4 regions of the Pelorhabdus sp. sgz311002 genome follow, and region 2 is predicted to be linked to each of the others. Evidence: riboswitches for the same ligand, from Rfam matches in the RefSeq annotation. Region 2 holds a riboswitch; each other region holds the start of a gene.
What was found. A riboswitch is a leader RNA that binds a small molecule or an ion and turns the genes downstream of it on or off. The one in region 2 is predicted to bind S-adenosylmethionine.
Positions count from the first base shown of each region.

Region 1: linked by a shared signal. The riboswitch ahead of AC0NJP_RS06340 (DUF2292 domain-containing protein) and the one ahead of metK (methionine adenosyltransferase) in region 2 are both predicted to bind S-adenosylmethionine.
Region 3: linked by a shared signal. The riboswitch ahead of AC0NJP_RS00230 (methionine ABC transporter ATP-binding protein) and the one ahead of metK (methionine adenosyltransferase) in region 2 are both predicted to bind S-adenosylmethionine.
Region 4: linked by a shared signal. The riboswitch ahead of AC0NJP_RS13640 (trans-sulfuration enzyme family protein) and the one ahead of metK (methionine adenosyltransferase) in region 2 are both predicted to bind S-adenosylmethionine.

Region 1 covers NZ_JBWBCL010000003.1:101,954-106,828, reverse strand. Annotated here, with positions in the region: gene htpG (molecular chaperone HtpG) at 1-486, opposite strand, end outside; gene larE (ATP-dependent sacrificial sulfur transferase LarE) at 735-1,553, shown strand; SAM riboswitch class I at 1,580-1,679, shown strand; gene AC0NJP_RS06340 (DUF2292 domain-containing protein) at 1,755-2,102, shown strand; gene AC0NJP_RS06335 (N-acyl-D-amino-acid deacylase family protein) at 2,165-3,535, shown strand; gene AC0NJP_RS06330 (ATP-binding protein) at 3,688-4,875, shown strand, end outside.
Region 2 covers NZ_JBWBCL010000001.1:515,155-520,029, reverse strand. Annotated here, with positions in the region: gene priA (primosomal protein N') at 1-1,810, opposite strand, end outside; gene AC0NJP_RS02680 (hypothetical protein) at 1,872-2,042, opposite strand; gene metK (methionine adenosyltransferase) at 2,111-3,301, opposite strand; SAM riboswitch class I at 3,370-3,476, opposite strand; gene coaBC (bifunctional phosphopantothenoylcysteine decarboxylase/phosphopantothenate--cysteine ligase CoaBC) at 3,526-4,734, opposite strand; gene rpoZ (DNA-directed RNA polymerase subunit omega) at 4,731-4,875, opposite strand, start outside.
Region 3 covers NZ_JBWBCL010000001.1:45,883-50,757, reverse strand. Annotated here, with positions in the region: gene AC0NJP_RS00250 (D-2-hydroxyacid dehydrogenase) at 1-34, shown strand, start outside; gene AC0NJP_RS00245 (HD domain-containing protein) at 42-584, opposite strand; gene hisZ (ATP phosphoribosyltransferase regulatory subunit) at 577-1,764, opposite strand; gene AC0NJP_RS00235 (YerC/YecD family TrpR-related protein) at 1,770-2,075, opposite strand; SAM riboswitch class I at 2,329-2,449, shown strand; gene AC0NJP_RS00230 (methionine ABC transporter ATP-binding protein) at 2,522-3,580, shown strand; gene AC0NJP_RS00225 (methionine ABC transporter permease) at 3,549-4,202, shown strand; gene AC0NJP_RS00220 (MetQ/NlpA family ABC transporter substrate-binding protein) at 4,234-4,875, shown strand, end outside.
Region 4 covers NZ_JBWBCL010000009.1:94,011-98,885, reverse strand. Annotated here, with positions in the region: gene AC0NJP_RS13645 (pyridoxal phosphate-dependent aminotransferase) at 1-42, opposite strand, end outside; gene AC0NJP_RS13640 (trans-sulfuration enzyme family protein) at 95-1,228, opposite strand; SAM riboswitch class I at 1,333-1,436, opposite strand; gene AC0NJP_RS13635 (MetQ/NlpA family ABC transporter substrate-binding protein) at 1,508-2,347, opposite strand; gene AC0NJP_RS13630 (methionine ABC transporter permease) at 2,373-3,041, opposite strand; gene AC0NJP_RS13625 (methionine ABC transporter ATP-binding protein) at 3,038-3,817, opposite strand; gene AC0NJP_RS13620 (ABC transporter permease) at 3,861-4,643, opposite strand; gene AC0NJP_RS13615 (ABC transporter ATP-binding protein) at 4,697-4,875, opposite strand, start outside.

The DNA of each region.
Region 1 (4,875 bases), on a different contig from region 2:
GTCGCCTGCTGATTCCCATTTTACACCCTTTTCTTGTCCGGGAGCTCGTGTCAGAAGCGTGACTTTTTGGGCAACCATAAAGGCGGAATAAAAGCCGACACCAAATTGGCCAATCAGCTCTGTATCAGAATTTGTGCCTGATTCTTTCATTTTAGCTAAAAAGGCCTTTGTACCTGATTGAGCAATTGTACCGATAGTGGCGATGACTTCGTCATAGGTCATGCCCATGCCATTGTCAGAAATCGTTAATGTTTTTGTACTTTCATCAGGGGATAGCAGAATTTCAAAGGTATCATTTCCTTCTAGTAAATTCTGATTGGTTAACGATGCAAACCGAACTTTATCAATGGCATCCGAGGCATTGGAGACCAATTCACGCAAAAAAATCTCTTTGTTTGTATAGATGGAATGGATCATTAAATCGAGAAGTTGTTTCGTTTCAGTTTGAAATTCGCGCGTTTCTTTTGCTTTAATTTCCTGTGTCACGGTAAAGCCTCCTAAAAGTATGGTGATTCTGTACTCTATTATTTTGCGAAATTCCCAACAAAATGGCAAGTAAAAATTTCCCATATCGGGAAATTTTCATTGACAGAGTTGTAGTTCCATGCTATTTTATATTAAAACAAATACGCTAAGTAGCTGATCAGAAATACTGAAGGCTCATTGTATCTTTTGAAAAATAAGGTGCAGTGGCCTTTTTTTGTTGTTTTATTTAAATGAACGGGGGGATTGTGATGAATACTCTATCTGATAAGCTGGCGAAGCTTGAAACAATGCTTCGTAGTTATGAAAGTGTAGTCATCGGTTTTTCTGGTGGGGTCGACAGTACTTTTTTAGCCGCCGCTGCTTATAAAATATTAGGTGAAAAAGCTCTTGCAGTTACTGCTTACTCAGCAACCTTGCCGCAAAGCGAAAAAACTGCTGCTATAGCGGTAGCCAAAGAAATTGGCATTCGTCACGAGTTGCTGCCAATCGATGAACTCGCTAGCCCTGACTTTAGAGAAAATGACGCAGATCGCTGCTATCATTGTAAAACACTGCGGTTTTCTGCGTTGGTATCCTGGGCTAGACAACATGAATTTCAATGGATACTCGAAGGATCAAATCAAGATGACCTCGGCGACTATCGACCAGGCATACAAGCTGTTTCAGAATTGGATCAAGTCGCATCGCCTCTGCTAGAAGCTGGTTTCACCAAAAAAGAAATTCGTCAACTTTCGAAAAAGTGGGGGCTGGCAACCTGGAATAAACCAAGCGCAGCCTGTTTGTCGTCTAGGGTGGCTTATGGCGAAGCGATAACTGCGGAAAAGCTTGGACAAATAGAGCAAGCTGAAGAGTATATCAGAAAGTTTTGTTCTGGTTCGATACGAGTGCGTCACCATGGGCAGGTAGCTCGCATTGAAGTCGAAGCGGAATGGATCCCCAGTTTATGTCAGGATAAAGTACGAGAGCAAATTGTAGTCGAGTTTAGGCGTCTTGGCTTTACTTTTATAACAATCGATCTTAACGGCTATCAAACAGGTAGTATGAATGCTTTGCTGCAACAGAATTGAGAAAATGATATAAATTACCGAATAAACTCTTATCTAGAGTGGTCGAGGGACTGGCCCGATGACGCCCGGCAACCGGCTTTTTAGCAAGGTGCCAATTCCAGCAGGAAATTTCCTGAACGATGAGAGAAGCGCAGAAACGTAAGAGCTTCTTTCAAATGGGCTCTTACGTTTTATTTTTTAGTCTAAGGGAGAGAAAACAGTATGCTAGAAAAACAAAATCAAATTTCGGTAAAGCAACTGGACCAGATTTTAGCTATTTTGCAACAAGTGTATCATGGACATCTTACGCTCACTTGGCAGAATTTCCGTTTGATTCAGATTGAACGCAATGAAAAAATTCGTCCTGATGAATCGTTAGGCTCATTTCGTAAAAATAGTGAACGTAGTAAGGAGTTTAAAGCGGTGCGCAAGGGGCTGGAAGAAGCCTGTGAAGGAATTGAGTATGGCCAGGTTACTATCGTAGTGAAAACAGGGAAAGTCGTCCAGATTGATCGGACTGAAAAACAACGTTTTACTGCTTTGGCAGGACTTGATGGCGATGGTATTTAGATTAAAACCACGGTATAATGAAACAAACTTGATTCATTATCGTAGAAAGAAAGGCGGCCACCATGATCTATGACATCGTAATTAGCGATGGTTTGCTTATTGATCCTGAAAGAGGGATGCGACGACGCGGCAATATAGGAATTTTCAACGGGAAAATTGCGGCAATTACATCAGAAGAATTACAAGGACGCGAGGTTCTCCCTGTGGCAGGGCGGATTGTTTCGCCAGGATTTATTGATATTCATGGGCATGTAGATCTTGACGATTATTGCGGTGAATTATCTTTGCGGCAAGGAATTACAACAACGATTGGCGGTAATTGTGGACTTGGCCCGCTTGATATAGAAGCGTTTTTTTCCGCGCAAGAAAAGCAGGGGTTTATTCTTCATCAAGCGGAAATGATTGGTCATTCGATTAGTTTGCGAAAAGCTGTCGGAGCATTGGATCCTTTGCAGCCAGCTACGGAAGAGCAGCTACAGCAAATGGAACTCTTTGTAGAACGAGCTTTTATTGAAGGGGCTTGCGGCTTGTCACTCGGGCTAGCCTATGCGCCGGGGACATCTGAGGCAGAAGTTATACGTTTGAGCCAAATTGCCGCTCGCTATGGGCGGGTTATATCAATTGACACAAGAATGATTACTGCCATTGATATGTTTTCTTTAGTGGAAGCGATCCAAATTGCACGGCAAACTGGAGCGAGAATTCAGGTGTCTCATTTAGTATATCAATATGGTACCGGTATGGTAGCAGAGGCATTGGCGCTTATTAACCAAGCGCGCGCTAGCGGGATTGACATTCGTTTTGACAGCGGTATGTATACACAGTGGGCGACGCACATTGGAGCTGTATTATTTAATGAAGAGTCCATGGCGTTAAATGGCTGGGGATTGGAAGATATTCTTGTAGTTACCGGAAAATATAACGGTCAACGATTGACGCCCGCTATTTATGAAGAATTGCGTAACGTAGATCCAGGGGCTTCTGTAGTTGTTCTTACAGGTATTGAAGAAGAAATTTATGAGGCTTTGCGTCATCCTTTTGCTATGCCATCCACCGATACTGGCCCTTATGCTAAAGGCGAGGGCCATCCCCAGATTGCCGGTAGCTTCCCGCGTTATTTGCGTAAGCTTGTGCGTGAAAATTACGAGTTGAGCTTACTTGAAGCGTTGCGCAAAGCCACGTATTTACCTGCTGAGACGTTGGGACTTACTTATAAAGGTAGGCTGCAGGAGGGCATGGATGCTGATATTACGATTTTTGATATTCGCACGATTTGCGATAAAGCTGATTTTGGAAGACCCGATGCCTGGCCGGAAGGGATTGATTATGTTTTGCTCGATGGACAGATTGTTTTTGCTGACGGCAAAATTCTAAGTCGTTGCGCCGGTAAAGCAGTACGTTCTCATTATCCTGTTTATGATTATCAAATATAATAGGACTTATGCAGCTGCACAATAAGGCAGCTGCATTTTTCTTGGGAAAATTCAGTTATTTGATTTGATAGACAGGAGAGTGGAAAAATATGTCGAATTAAAACGGAAAAAGAAGTATAGTGTTTTGCTTATAGATAAGGGAGGTTTGTAAGATGAACGCAAGTACTGTTTCTTGGCAGCGATGGCTATGGCAGAGAAGTACATTAGTCATTCTATTATTTGCGTTTCTCTTACTTTCCTTAGTTTGGGGCGGACTTTATTATAAAATACAAGCGGAACAGCAAATTGAGATTGAGCAGGCTATAAAAGAAACAAGCAATTTTGCCCGCGCCTTTGAGGAACATTCACTTCGGACGATTCGCAGTGCCGATCAAACAGTGCTGTTTTTAAAATATCAATATGAAACAGATGGGGCGATCATTAGCATTCCTCGTTATATTAATGAGGGTCGGTTGACCAATCAGCCCTTTGTATTATTGAGCATTGCTGGCGAGAATGGTGATTTATTATTAAGCAGCCAAGTGCCTTTTGTGCCCTCTAATTTAAAAGATCGGGAACATTTTTTTGTGCATCAAAAAGCAGATACGAATCAATTATTCATTAGCAAACCTGTTCTTGGCCGATCTTCCGGTAAATGGTCGATACAAATGACACGGCGTATTAATAAGCCCGATAAATCTTTTGGCGGGGTAGTTATCGTTTCCGTTGATTTAAATTACTTTACGAACTTTTACCGTCAGGTTCATTTAGGTGATAAATCATCGATTGCCCTTGTGGGTTTTGACGGGATTGTCAGAGCTAGGCAGGCTGGCGAAGATCATACTGCAGGGCAAGATTTAACGGGAAGTGCTTTGTTGCAACAAATTCAAACACAAGAGTCCGGGTCTTTTATTGGCGAAGGAGCCCTTGATCCTGTGAAGCGTATTTACAGTTATCATGTATTGCCAGATTATCCTTTGGCTGTTGTAGTGGGGATTGCCGAAGAGGAGGTTTTGGCAAGCTTACATGAAAGAATCATCGCTTACTATCAGGTCGTTGGCGCGCTTACTTTTATTCTTTTGTTGTTTATTTGTCTACTGCTCTTAGTGATACGGCGGCAAAAGCGGACAGAAATGTATTTGGCTGCCGCTCGTGACGAGCTAGAAGAGAAGGTGAAGGAGCGGACGAAACAGCTTTTTACTGTCAATGGACAACTTACGGGGAAAAACCAGGAATTGCTTGAAATCAACACCGAATTACAAAAGGAAGTCCATGATCGGGAAGCTGCCGAAGGCGAACTGAAAGTCAAAAATGTGGAACTGGAAAATGCCTACAGTGAATTGAAAAATGCGCAATCGCAA
Region 2 (4,875 bases):
TTTTGCTTGTTGTATCTTGATCCATTCTCACTACCGTCTTATCTGGCAGCAATTTATGAAGTTCTTCCTCTACTTTTTGGGTTCCTGTGCCGAAAAACTTAATATAACGACTGCCGCAGGCCGGGCAGATATCAGGAACGGACGCCGTCTGACGACAATAATGACAGCGAAGATCCTGCCCTACTGAATGATAAACCATAGCAATGGCGCAATGAGGACAGGATATGACATGACCGCATTCGCGGCAAAGAATAAAGGTTGAATAACCACGGCGATTAATCAAAATAATTGCTTGTTCGCCTCGCTGCATCGTTTCGGTAAGCAAATTAGCCAGCGGCGGAGAAATTACGGTTCGCCGTCCCGCTTTCAATTCTTGGGCCAAATCAACAAGTTCCACCTGCGGCATCGGCTGCTTATCAACACGATAGTCCAGAGAAAGCAGCTCATAGCGTCCTTCTTGCACTTCATAATATGTTTCCAAAGCTGGCGTAGCACTGCCCAAAAGAACGGTAGCGCCAGTAGTTTTTGCCCGTATAATCGCCGCCGTACGCGCATGGTAACGAGGAAGTTCCTCTTGCTTATAGGTAAATTCATGTTCTTCATCAAGCATGATCAGACCAAGGGACGGAGCTGGAACAAATAAAGCAGAGCGAGCCCCGATGACAATCCCCGCTTCTCTTTCCTTCATCTGACAAAAAGAATCAAAGCGTTCCCCAAAACTGAGTTTACTATGAATGACAACGACATCCTCGCCAAATCGTTCCTTAAAACGTCGGACAATTTGCCCTGTCAATGCGATTTCCGGCACAAGCATAATAACCTGCTGTCCCAGTCGCCTCGCTTCCGCTGCAGCCGCCAGATAAACTTCTGTTTTGCCACTGCCGGTTACGCCATGAAGCAAAAAAGTTTGCTGCACTTTTACGGCCAACGAAGGAATTATTTTCGCAAGCGCGTCCTGCTGTTCCTTCGTATAAACAGGCGGAGTGCCCATGATGGCAGTTTCACCGTAACTACGGCGAAAAGTCCGTACTTCCTTGAAAGTAATCCAGCCCTCTTCTTGCAACCGTCTGACAGCGTCCCACTGAGCGCCCTGATTCTTCAAATCAGACCACATAACACAGCCCTGCTGTACAAAGTCAATAACCTTCTTCTGGGCAGGACGACGCGACCAATTTACAGTCTTCCCTTGATCAGACAAAGCAGCACAAATTGCCAATACCTTATCGGTTTTTTCGTTTGCCGTCCGACTTGTAATAATTTTTGTTGTAATGACTTTAGCACGCAAGAGAAACTGCAAATCTTTTTTCGAATAAAACGGCAGTTTCATGAGCTCTGCTTCTGTTTTTAAGTTTGATGAACGTATTGCTTCATAAAGCGATCTTTGGGTCAAAGAAAGCTCCTGCAAAACCTGCTTTAACTCTGGCAAATCAGCCAAGTTTTCCTGATAGCCCCGCTTTGTTTTTATCGTATTTTTCCCTGGCACGAATAGTCTGAGTGTATCGCTGAGCGAACATAAATAATAATCAGCAAGCTGCCGAGCTGTTTCTAGCATACTTTCATCAAACCACGGTGTTTCATCAAGTACTTCCCGAATGGGCTTTAACGCCTCTTCGTCAAGTTCTTCGCCTGCTGCTGCTATCAAATCATTAGCTGATAGAACAGCTACTACAAAGCCTTCTACCATACGAGGGCCAAAGGGAACGAGAACACGACAGCCCCTTGCTACCTCCCAACCTTCTGGAACCAGATAAGTAAAGGGACGATCAAGCCTTCTTACCGTTATATTTACAACAACCTGAGCATAGGTCATATTTTCCACCACGCATAAAAGTAAGGAGACTAAGAAATAGTCTCCTTATAAAATCCGATTTCTAAAATTCAATTCGCTCAAACTCGGCAAAATCCTGCTCCCAATTCCACCAGCTTGGTAAATTGCAGGAGAGAGGATCTTCCTGGGTAAACCAATCTTCCTCATAACAGTAAGGCATCTGTGGTGCGTAACGATGAAGACGGTTCTTAGCGCACGAGGAAAATCGTTTCATAATATCATCTCCTGACTATAAAATAAAGCAGCCTTTATAGTATAGCCAAGTATGATGAAATTATGGCTTTATAGACCAGCTTCCTGGCGTAAAATAGCAGCCTTGTCGGTTTTCTCCCAAGGAAGGTTCAGATCGTTACGGCCAAAATGCCCATAAGCAGCCGTCTGTTTATAAATCGGACGACGTAAATCCAGCATTTTTATGATGCCAGCAGGACGCAAATCAAAATGTTTCTGTACTAAAGCAGCGATAACAGCGTCATCCACTTTGCCTGTTTCAAAGGTTTCTACCATAACTGAAACAGGACGAGCTACGCCAATCGCATAAGCAAGCTGAATTTCGCATTTATCAGCAAGGCCGGCGGCAACAATATTTTTTGCCACATAACGAGCTGCATAGGCGCCAGAGCGGTCTACTTTTGTAGGATCCTTACCGGAAAAAGCACCGCCGCCATGACGAGCCATGCCGCCATAAGTATCAACAATAATTTTACGGCCTGTTAAGCCAGCGTCACCCTGTGGACCGCCAATAACAAAACGGCCCGTCGGATTAATATAATATTTAGTTTTATCATCAAGCAGTTCCGTTGGTACGATTGGTTTAATCACATGTGCGATTAAATCCTGTTCAATTGTTTTTAGTTCCACTTCTGGGCCATGTTGGGTCGAAATTACAATCGTATCAATGCGTACAGGCTTGCCATTTACATATTCTACCGTAACTTGCGTTTTTCCATCAGGACGCAAGTAAGGCAGTGTTCCATTTTTACGAACTTCCGATAAATGACGTGATAATTTGTGCGCTAAGGAAATTGGCAAAGGCATATAATCATCAGTTTCATTCGTAGCATAACCAAACATCATGCCTTGGTCGCCAGCGCCAATTGCTTCAATTTCATCCATTTCTCCCTGTTTCGCTTCCAACGCTTTATCAACACCCATAGCAATATCAGGCGACTGTTCGTCGATCGACACAAGGACGCCGCAAGTATCACCGTCAAAACCAAATTTTGCCCGAGTATAACCAATCTCTTTTACGGTGTTGCGGACAACTTTAGGAATATCGGCATAGCACTGCGTCGTAATTTCACCGGCTACATGGACTTGACCGGTCGTTACCAGCGTTTCACAGGCAACGCGAGCAAAAGGATCTTGTTCTAAAATAGCATCTAAAATGCCGTCAGAAATCTGATCAGCTATTTTATCAGGATGTCCTTCTGTAACTGATTCTGATGTAAATAAAACACGTTTTTCTTTCAAAAAAAGCCCTCCTCTATTGTGCTGTTTAAAAAAGAAAAACTCCCTAAATGGGAGTTTAATCATTCGCTCTCCCATCTCGCAAGAATTTCTCGCCGGAATTGGCACCGTTTTAGCTTGTACTAAATGGTTGCCGCGGTATCATTGGGCCTGTCCCTCCACCAACTCTTGATGAGTAAAATATAAAATTTTCACAAGTGCAATTGTATAGTAGAATGGCAAAAAAATCAAGAGCTTTTTTGCAGAATTGTGAAAACATGATTTAATATTTGATCAGCCAAAGCCTCTTTCGTCATCTGCGGTAATTCGACTATGGCGCCATCACGGAATAAAAGCTTGGCTATATTCGTGTCAACATTAAATCCGGCGCCTGGCTGTGATACGTCATTCGCCACAATAAGATCAAGATTCTTCTCTACCAGTTTTTTCGCTGCATAGGCTTCCACATTCTGCGTTTCCGCCGCAAAGCCTACGAGAATCTGTTTTTCTTTTATAGTACCCAATTCGCGTAAAATATCCGGATTGCGCTCTAATTCAATGATTAAATTCCCGTCATTTTTCTTGATTTTATGGGTAGCTACCGTTACCGGACGATAATCAGATACAGCGGCGGCCTTAATGACGACATCACAAGTCGTAAAATACTTTAGCACTTCTTGCTGCATTTCTTTGGCGCTCTCAACAGAACAAAAAGTAACACCATCAGGCTGCGGCAAACTGGAAGGACCAGATACTAAAACAACCTGAGCTCCTTGTTTCGCCGCTTGCGCTGCAATGGCATAGCCCATTTTCCCGCTGGATCGATTACCAATATAGCGAACAGGATCAATGGCTTCACGCGTGCCAGCTGCTGTAACTAAAATGGTCTTACCAAGAAGCGGCTTCTTCTGCGCAAAAAAGTTTTGTACAAAAGCGACAATTTCCAAAGGTTCCGCTAACCGTCCCACTCCTTCGGTGCCACAGGCCAATAGACCGCTGCCAGGCGAAATAAAGTGGTAACCAAGCTCTTTTAAAGTGGTCATATTTTTTTGCACAACAGGATTGCAATACATATTCGTATTCATCGCCGGAGCAACAATAACGGGAGCTTTTGTCGCCATCACTGTCGTAGACAGCATATCATCAGCAATCCCATTCGCAATCTTGCCCAAAATATTAGCGGTAGCCGGAACAATCAAAAACGCATCGGCTAACGTCGCCAGTGCAATGTGTTCGACATTCCAATGCTTCGCTTCGCTCCACATGCTGACAACAACAGGGTTGCCGCTCATTTCCTGAAACGTAAGCGCACTGACGAATTTCGCTGCCGATTCCGTCATAATCACATGAACATTGGCACCGGCTTTTTTTAATTTACTTACTACATCAACCGCTTTATAAACAGCAATGCCGCCTGTAACGCCTAGCACAATATTCTTGCCTTGAATTGACACTATTTAATACCTGCCTTTGTCCGCTCGTAGGAAACTTTACCTAAAGCGACTTCTTCGAGCGCCATTGTTACCGGTTTATTGGAACGACAGTCGATCAAGGTTGGTTCCCCGTCCATAATCTGTCTGGCCCGTTTCGCCGCCAGT
Region 3 (4,875 bases), 470 kb from region 2:
ATGCAATCAGATTGATCCCATCAAGGGTTACTGAAAAACTATTAATGCAATTCATCAGCCTGCCGCAGCAAGCTAAGTTCTAACGAATCCGCTTCCCGCGGCGGCTGGTGGTGAATGCGGACAAGAGCTACAAGCAATTCGTCGCACCCTAGCCTTTGCAGTCGATCAGCGCCCACTTCGCCATGACAATAATGCAGATATAAAGCCCGTCGCCAATGATCTCGCGGTAGTGCTGTCTGACTGGCCCACTTTCTTCCCCGCTTTTCCCAAAAACAGTCAAATAAGACTGTCCATATTTTATCGAAAGTCGTCACATCGCCTTTCAATCGTCCCACATCATGCAGCAATGCCGCTCTAATCAGCAAATTCAGCTGAATAGAGCGGCTTTTTGTATGAGAAATCGCCAAACGCCGGACGCTATAGGCGACCTGTAGCGCATGATATTGATCGGGAAGATTCATTTGATAAAATAAGGCTCGTTCCTTTTCTTGTAGATATTCTTGTACAAACTGATGATCCTCCGCTGTTAACACAGCGGCAAGAGCCGCTGTAAGCTGGCGAATTCGCTGTTGCCAGCTAGTCACAATAAATCAACTCACTATAGCCTTTTTCTTGCATGGTTTTCTCAGCCTCGGCGCGCTCCTGCGCCCAAAGCGCCATGGCAACACGGCGACCTTCACTTCTAAGGGCGGAAGCTTTTGCGATCGCCTTAGCACTAGCGCCGTCTTGCCAAGCAATGTACACATTGTCTTTGGCAACAGCCACTTCTGCGGCCTGCCGCTCTAAAGCCAGTAAAACTCGCTCCATGCCTAGGGCGAAACCAGTAGCAGGCGCACCTGGTCCAAACGAGGCCAGCAATTGATCATAGCGGCCGCCGCCGCATACAGGAAAGCCAAGACCCGGCGTATAGCCTTCAAAAACAACTCCCGTATAATAGTCGAAATCGCGAATCATGCCAAGGTCAAATTCTACATACTTGGCTACGCCATAGCTTTTTAAAAGCTCGAAAATATGCGTTAAATCAGAAAGCGCCTGAGCACTTTCTTTCGTATTGGCCAATTTTTCCGCTTTCGCCAAAAGTTCTTCGCGGCCGTGGAGAAGCGGCAGTTCCAGTAGCGTCTTTTGGATATTCTCAGGCAGATTGGACTCAGTTACAGCAGCTTGCAGCGCCACGAGATCGCGAGACATTAAGAGTCTCTTCAGGTTTTGTTTCTGACTGCTTGACAAATGACTTGCCGCCATCATGCCGCTAATAAACTGCATGTGACCAAGGCTCAACTGAAATTCTTTTAAGCCGCAGGCGGCAAGCGATTCTACCGCCAAGGCAATAATTTCGGCATCAGCCTCTGGACCGGGCACACCCATAAGTTCTACGCCAGCCTGATGGAATTCGCATTGTCGGCCAGCCTGATACTCCTCCTGCCGAAAGACACTGGCAATATAGCTTAACCGTAGCGGCGCTTCATTTTCTTTGAGACGGGTCGCAGCGACTCTGGCCATGGGCGTCGTCATTTCCGGCCGAAGTACAAGCAAACGATTGGTTTGATCAAAAAATTTAAATACATTTTGCTCGTAGGAATTGCTTTCAGAAGCAATCGATAAAGTTTCCCAATACTCAAAGGTCGGCGTAATGACTTCATCATAGCCCCATTTGTCAAAAAGCTGAGCTAACCGATCTTCTAAAATCCGTTTGCGTTTCGCCTCCTGCGGCAAAAAGTCGCGCGTTCCGTAAGCAATTTGAGGTAAAAACTGCGCTGTTTTCATAGACTCTATTCCTTCTCCTCTGCTTCAATTCGCGGCAAAATTGTCCGATAGCCATCAGCCCCGTAATAGAGACAACGCTTGACACGGCTGATCGTGGCAGTACTTGCCCCGGTTTTTTCTACAATATCATCATAAATAGCCCCTTTTTCCAACATTCGGGCTACTTCCAATCGCTGCGCCATTGCTTTGAGTTCACTGATTGTACAAATATCCTCAAAAAACTGATAACACTCCTCTAGTGTCTCAATGGAAAGAATTGCTCTAAATAATTGATCCGTATGCGGATCCTGTATTTTTTGATTAATGGACATAGCTTGAACCCCCATCATTTTCTTATGTGTTTCCTTTATTCGGTATAAGAAATAACAGTTCCTGCTTTCCTTTAATTCTTTATCTCTTTTTCTTTTTATCACTTTTATTCTTTAATTTATAAAATTTCAACTAAACTGATACTAAACTCATTATAAATAGCTCGAATATTCAATATATACTTTTTTATTACTTCTCCCTTGACAGACATTCTATCCTTTGCTATTATCAATTCTAACAACTCCATACACTTGTAATTCATCAAGAGTTGGCTGAGGGACTGGCCCAATGAAGCTGCGGCAACCATCGTATTTTGCAAATATGTATAATACGAACGGTGCCAATTCCTACAGGATGATATCCTGGCAGATGAAGCGATTGCTATGACAAGCTAACTTCCTCTGCTCCCTGAGCAGAGGTTTTCTATTTTGTAAAGGAAGTGACATGTATGATTACTTTGAAAAACCTCTCCAAAGTATACCAGTCTGATGCTGGTTCTATACCCGCGTTAGAAAACATTAATCTTACCGTAGAAAAAGGAGAAATTTTCGGCATTATTGGTAAGAGCGGCGCTGGCAAAAGCACCTTAGTCCGTTGCATGAACATGCTGGAAAGACCGACAGAAGGCGAAGTTCTCGTCGCTGGCCAAGATCTCACGGTCTTAACCGAAAAACAGCTTCGCGATGCTCGCAAGCAGATTAGTATGATTTTCCAACATTTTAATTTACTTTCTTCCCGTAGCGTATTCGACAACGTAGCCTTTCCGCTAGAGCTAGCCGGAAAAAGTAAGAATGAAATTAAAAATGCGGTTTTGCCGCTCTTAGAGCTTGTCGGCTTAGCTGATAAAGCAAATCAGTATCCTTCCCAGCTTAGCGGCGGCCAAAAACAGCGTGTCGGCATCGCCCGCGCTCTAGCTAGTCAACCAAAGGTTCTGTTGTGCGATGAAGCCACCTCGGCGCTCGACCCGCAAACGACTCACTCGATTTTACAGCTGTTAAAAAGTATTAATAAAAAATTAGACCTTACTATTGTTCTTATCACTCACGAAATGCATGTCATCAAAGAAATCTGTCACCGCGTAGCTGTAATTGAAAACGGTCATATTGTCGAAGAAGGACCGGTCTTAGATATCTTCACTAATCCGCAATCAGCTACAACTTGTGATTTCATCAGTACTTTAGAGCAAAACAATCTGGACGAACTCTTAAGCGGTCGTGAAATCCGCCAAGAGAGCGTCACTGGTGATAATCTGCTCGTAAAACTTTCCTTTATCGGCGCTTCTGCTGAAGAGCCTATTATTGCTAGCTTGATTCGCCGTTTCAATGTAGACGCTAGCATTCTCTACGGCAATATTGACCATATTGACAGCACGCCTTACGGGACTCTTGTAATTGAACTGTCAGGCGTTAAAGAAAATATTGAAAGCGCCTTAAAGTATCTACAAACTAAAGATTTAGGAATCGAGGTGATCGGCTATGTCGCAAGAAATACTTCAATTGCTGGCTGAGTCTTTTGGACAAACCGTATATATGGTCATCATTTCAACAGCCATTGCTACGATTCTCGGCATACCCCTCGGCGTCATTCTTGTCGCCACGAATAAAGGACATATCTTAGAAAAACCAGCTTTAAACCGCATATTAGGTTCGATTGTCAATGCAACACGTTCCGTCCCTTTCATTATTTTAATGGTAGCGATCATTCCGCTTACCCGTATGATCGCCGGAACATCGATCGGCACCAATGCAGCCATTGTCCCCTTAAGCATTGCCGCCATTCCTTTTGTGGGCCGCATCATCGAATCGGCGTTAAAGGAAGTCGATCAAGGACTGATTGAAGCTGCTCAATCCATGGGGGCTTCGCCTTTTCAGATCATTACGAAAGTACTATTACCTGAAGCCATGTCTGGTATTATTTTAGGTCTTACGATTACGATCATCAACTTAATCGGCTATTCCGCTATGGCCGGAGCAATCGGCGGCGGCGGTCTCGGCGATTTGGCAATTCGTTACGGCTATCAACGGTTCCGCGGCGATATCATGTTGATTACTGTTATTATTTTGATTGTGATGGTCCAACTTGTTCAATCTTGCGGTGATCTTTTTGCCCGCCGCGTCAATAAACGCTAAATTTCAAAACTAAAAATCAGGAGGGAAATTCATGAAAAAGCCATTGAAATTGCTTTGCCTTGGTCTTAGTCTCATTACAACACTTGCCTTTACCGCTGGTTGCGGCGACAGTAAAAATGCCGCCGATTCCTCTAAGGACAAGGTCATTAAAGTCGGTGTAACTGCCGGCCCCCATGCTGAGTTAATGGATGAAGTCAAAAAGTTAGCAGAAAAACAAGGTCTTAAAATCCAAGTTGTTGAATTCAACGATTATATCCAGCCTAACGTAGCGCTCCAGCAGGGCGACATTGATGTAAATAGTTTCCAACATGATCCTTATTTAAAAAATATTATTAAAGACCGCGGCTATGATATTGTGAATATCGGTAAAACAGTCATTTTCCCGATGGGTATCTACTCCAAAAAAGTAAAGGACCTTTCGCAGTTGCCTGATGGCGCTACAATCGCTGTTCCAAATGATCCGACCAATGGCGGTCGGGGCCTGCTGTTGCTCGAACAAAAAGGTGTAATTAAATTAAAACCTAATGCCGGTCTTACCGCAACAGCGGCTGATATTGCCGAAAATCCCAAACACTTAAAAGTAAAAGAACTAGATGCCGCCCAGATTCCCCGTTCCCTTGATGATATCGATGCAGCTGCCATCAATACAAACTACGCCGTTACAGCCGGACTG
Region 4 (4,875 bases), on a different contig from region 2:
ATGACTTGCTTTTTCGGAAGCGTACTTTTGAATTCTCTGCATAATTTCTTCGTCTCCTTTTTCCTAACACCTATTAATAGTCATAAAACAATTTTTATTCCAGAGCCTGATCCAAATCGGCAATAATATCCGTCACATCTTCCACGCCAACAGAAAGGCGGAGCAAGCAATCATCAATACCTAATTTAGCTCTTGTTTCCACCGGAATATCGGCATGGGTCTGTTTCGCCGGAAAAGTAATCAATGTCTCAACACCGCCGAGACTTTCGGCAAATTGAATGAACTTCACTTTTTCGAGTACTTGCAGCACAAGTTCCGGTCGCTCCACCGTAAAAGAAACCATACCACCATAACCAGAAGCTTGCTTATCTTGAACCGCCTTGCCGGGATGCTCCGCTAGACCAGGATAATAGACTTTCGTTACATGACGATGCTGGTTAAGCCATTCAGCTACAGCCTGAGCATTCTCATTGTGACGCTGCATCCGAAGCGCTAAGGTTTTCATGCCGCGAATCAGCAGCCAACTATCGCCAGGACTTAAAATATTGCCTGTAGCGTTTTGGATATATTGAATTTTTTCAGCGAGTTCGGGATCATTAGCTACAACAAGGCCGCATAATAAATCATTATGACCTGCTAAATATTTCGTACCGCTGTGAAGCACAATATCGGCGCCCAGTTCTAAGGGGCGCTGTAGACAGGGCGTTAAAAAGGTATTATCAACAATCAAATGAATACCTTTCGCTTTCGTAAGCCTTGCTGTTGCCGCAATATCGACAATATTCATTAACGGATTGGTAGGCGTTTCAATCAAAACTGCCTTGGTATTAGCTTGGATGGCTGCCGCAATATTTTCTACGTCAGTAGCATCAACATAAGTTGCGGTCAAGCCAAAGGGAGCAAACACCTTATCAATGACGCGATAAGTTCCGCCATAACAATCCTGAATCACCACAATATGATCGCCCGCCTTGTACAGCATCAACACTGCCGTAATAGCCGCCATCCCAGTCGCAAAGGCATAACCGCCTGCACCATTTTCTAAAATTGCAATTCCCTTTTCTAAAACTTCTCTCGTTGGATTTTTTGTGCGCGTATAATCATAACCAGTACTTTGCCCCACTGCGGGATGGGCAAAAGATGCTGTTTGATAAATCGGCGTACTAATTGCTCCTGTTTTCTCATCGCTGCGTACACCAATGTGCACAATTTTCGAATTCAATTTCATGATTTTCCTCCATCCTGTTGTAAAACTCACTTTAGAAACATTTACTTTTACTGCAATGCATACAAAAAGTCCCTTTCCATGAGGAAAGGGACATAACTTCCTTTCTCTCATCTTTCAGGATTTCTCCTGCTGGATTTAGCACCTTACGCGTAAAAACGCCGGTTGCCGGGTGTCATCGGGCCAGTCCCTCGACCACTCTTGATAAGAGTTTCGCTATGAAATTGTTAATAGTGTAACATTGCTTTATCTTTCTGTCAATGGAATGGAGTATAATTTTTTCTAAAAAGCGGCAACTACGGCTACGCCATATTTATCTTGAATAAATTTCTTCACCTCTGGCGAAGTTAAATATTCAGCAATTTTTTTGATTTCCGGGCGATTTTCATCCCCTTTTCTTACGACAAGATCATTGGCATAAGGGGAATTAGCATCTTCACGAAATAAAGCTGTTTTAGGATCTATTTTTGCTTCTAGCACATAATTGGTATTGATAACAGCTCCGTCGACATCAGGCAAAGCTCTAGTCAGTTGTGCCGGATCGACCTCAACAAATTTTAAGTTTTTCGGATTTTCGACAATGTCACGCGGTGTCGCGGCAAAAGTAGCTAACCCTTCTTTTAATTTGATTAATCCATTGGCCTGGAGCAAAATAAGCCCCCGATATTCGTTGGAAGGGTTATTCGATATTGCAATAGTGGCGCCATTTTTCAACTCATCCTTTGATTTAACCTTCTGTGAATAAAAGCCAATTGGTTCTACGTGAACCTTAGCTGCCACTGTAAAGTCATAACCTTTTTCCTTCGCAACAGACTCAAGATAAGGCAAATGTTGAAAATAATTACCATCAATCTGTTTATTCTGCAGAGCAGGATTTAATTGCCCTTCATCATCTAAAACAACGACCTCTAAATTAATTCCTTCTGCTTTTAATTTTGGTTTAATAAAATTTAAGATTTCAGCATGAGGCACAACGGCTGCGCCAATTTTGACAGTTACTTCTGATTTTCCTGTAGTCTGAGTGCTTTCTTTTTTGTCGCTGCCGCAGCCTCCCATACTCGTGGCTAATGCAACAACACCAAGTATGATAATCAGTTTTTTCCAAACTTTCTTTGTGAACATCCCCATCATCCTTCTCTCTTATCCTTTATTCAAACTTATAACGTTTACGATTAATCCGCCTAGCGAGCCAATCACCTCCCCATTGAATGCCTTGTACTAAAATGACTAAAATAATAACAGTGGCAATCATCACATCATCACGATAACGCATATAACCAAAGCGAATCGCGAGACTTCCTAGACCGCCAGCGCCAATGGCGCCAGCCACAGCAGTAAAACCAGTAATCGCGATAATTGCCAGCGTGACACCCCGGACTAAAGAGGGCAGTGCTTCTGGAATCAGAACTTGCGTGATAATAGTAAAAGGCGTGGCTCCCATCGCTACAGCCGCTTCAATTTTTCCAATCCCCACCTCTTTTAAGCAATTCTCAATAATACGTGCTAAAAAAGGCGCTGCGCCAATCGAAAGCGGTACAATCGCTGCCGTAGCCCCAAGTGTCGTGCCAATTAATAAACGAGATAAGGGCAATAAAATTACAATCAGAATAATGGAAGGAAAGGATCGAAAAATATTAATAATCGTTCCTAATATTTTGTTAATCCTAGGCGATGCCAATAAATTTCCTTTCTCGGTAATCACTAAAATAACACCTAGCGGCAACCCCAAAACCAAGGCGGCTAAGGTCGACAGTAACACCATATAAACCGTATCGCCAAGACCGATAAATAATAAGTCTAATAAGTCATCATTCAAATGCCTTCTCCCTCCCGAAAAATCCGCTTTGATTGAAACCCTTGCAGAATCTGCACAAATTTTTTAGCCGTGTCACTTTCTGGATTCATAAAAAATTTATCCACAGTTCCTGTTTCTACGATCTTCCCTTGTTCAATGACAGCCATATGATTGCAAATATGCTTTAAAACATCTAACTCGTGAGTAATCAGTACAATTGTTAACCCCAATTTTTGATTAATAGCTTTCAATAATTCTAGAATAGAATAGGTTGTTTGCGGATCAAGGGCCGAAGTTGCTTCATCACTTAGAAGTACATCTGGTTCATTTGAAAGAGCTCTGGCAATCCCTACACGTTGCTTTTGTCCACCGCTCAATTGCAATGGATAGGCATTTGCTTTGTCTGTCAAATCAACGAGTTCCAGAATGGCGGCAACACGTTTGGCAATTTCTGTTTGCGAATAACCAGCCACCTTTAACGGAAAGGCCACATTATCAAAAACCGTCTTGGCATCAAACAAATTAAACTGTTGAAAAATCATGCCGATCTTGCGGCGAGCCAGTCGCAGCTGTTGTTTATCCATCGTAATAATATCTTGACTTCCAATTAAAATGCTGCCAGAATCCGGCTCTTCCAGTCGATTCAAACAACGAATCAGAGTTGATTTTCCAGCACCGCTAAACCCGATAATTCCAAAAATATCACCGTCATTAATCTCTAGATTAATGTCTTGAAGCGCATGAACAGTTGCTTGCGGTGTTTGATACATTTTACTTACATTCTGAATGCGAATCATCAGCTTTCAACTCACTTTACTTATAGTCAACTGCCTATGCTTTTCAGCTTCCGGTAACAGGATCTTCTTTCCAACGTGTCACGCGTTTTTCAAGAGCCACCAACGTATAATTTAGAGCCACGCCTAGCATTGACATGGTAATAATAGAAGCATACATTGTAGGGATTTGATATTTCACTTCTGCATCATAGAGTAAAAAACCGAGGCCGGCATTGGCGCCAATCATTTCCGCTGCAATCAAAATCAAAATAGAAGTGGTAGCACTTAAACGAATACCTGTAAAAATAGCTGGAATTGAAGCCGGCACAATGACTTTGCTAAAAATAGTCAATTGAGATGTCCCCATCGAGCGAGCCGATTTAATTAACAGCGGATCGACACTGCGAACCCCAGCAATGGTATTCAGTAAAATTGCCCACTGCACACCCCAGAAAATAATCGCAACCTTCGAAACTTCGCCAATCCCAAAGAGCAAGATAAAGACAGGAAACAAGGCTAACGTTGAAGTCTGCCGAAAAGTCTGCAGTAAAGGATCAATAAACCGTTCAAAACCTCTAAACCACCCGATTAAAAGTCCCAAAGGAATTGCAATCGCCAGACCAAGACCAAAACCAATGACCGAACGTCTAAGGCTCACGGCAATATGCTTAATTAATTCACCGCTAAGAAGCAAACTCCAAAAAGCAGCAAAAACTTTCGAAAAAGGCGGCAAAAAAGTCGGATCAGCCAGACCAATTCTTGGCGCCACTTCCCATAGCAGCAAAAAAAGCAAAACTGCTAGTAGCCGATAAAATACAGAAAAAATTCTTTTGAACCACTTTTTCACATGCGCCACTCCCTGTATACCAGTTAAAGAAAAGAAATATCATCACTTTGTACTCATATTAATTGAAGCAAGCCTTTTTTTAATTCAAATCTACGGTCAGCTAAAGCAGCCTGCCGACAATCATGGGTGACAATGACAACGCCGGCTCCGTTTCGTTGCGCCTTTTTTAGATATTCCATCACAGTGACAGCTGAATCTGCATCTAAATCATTTGTAGGCTCATCCGCCAAAA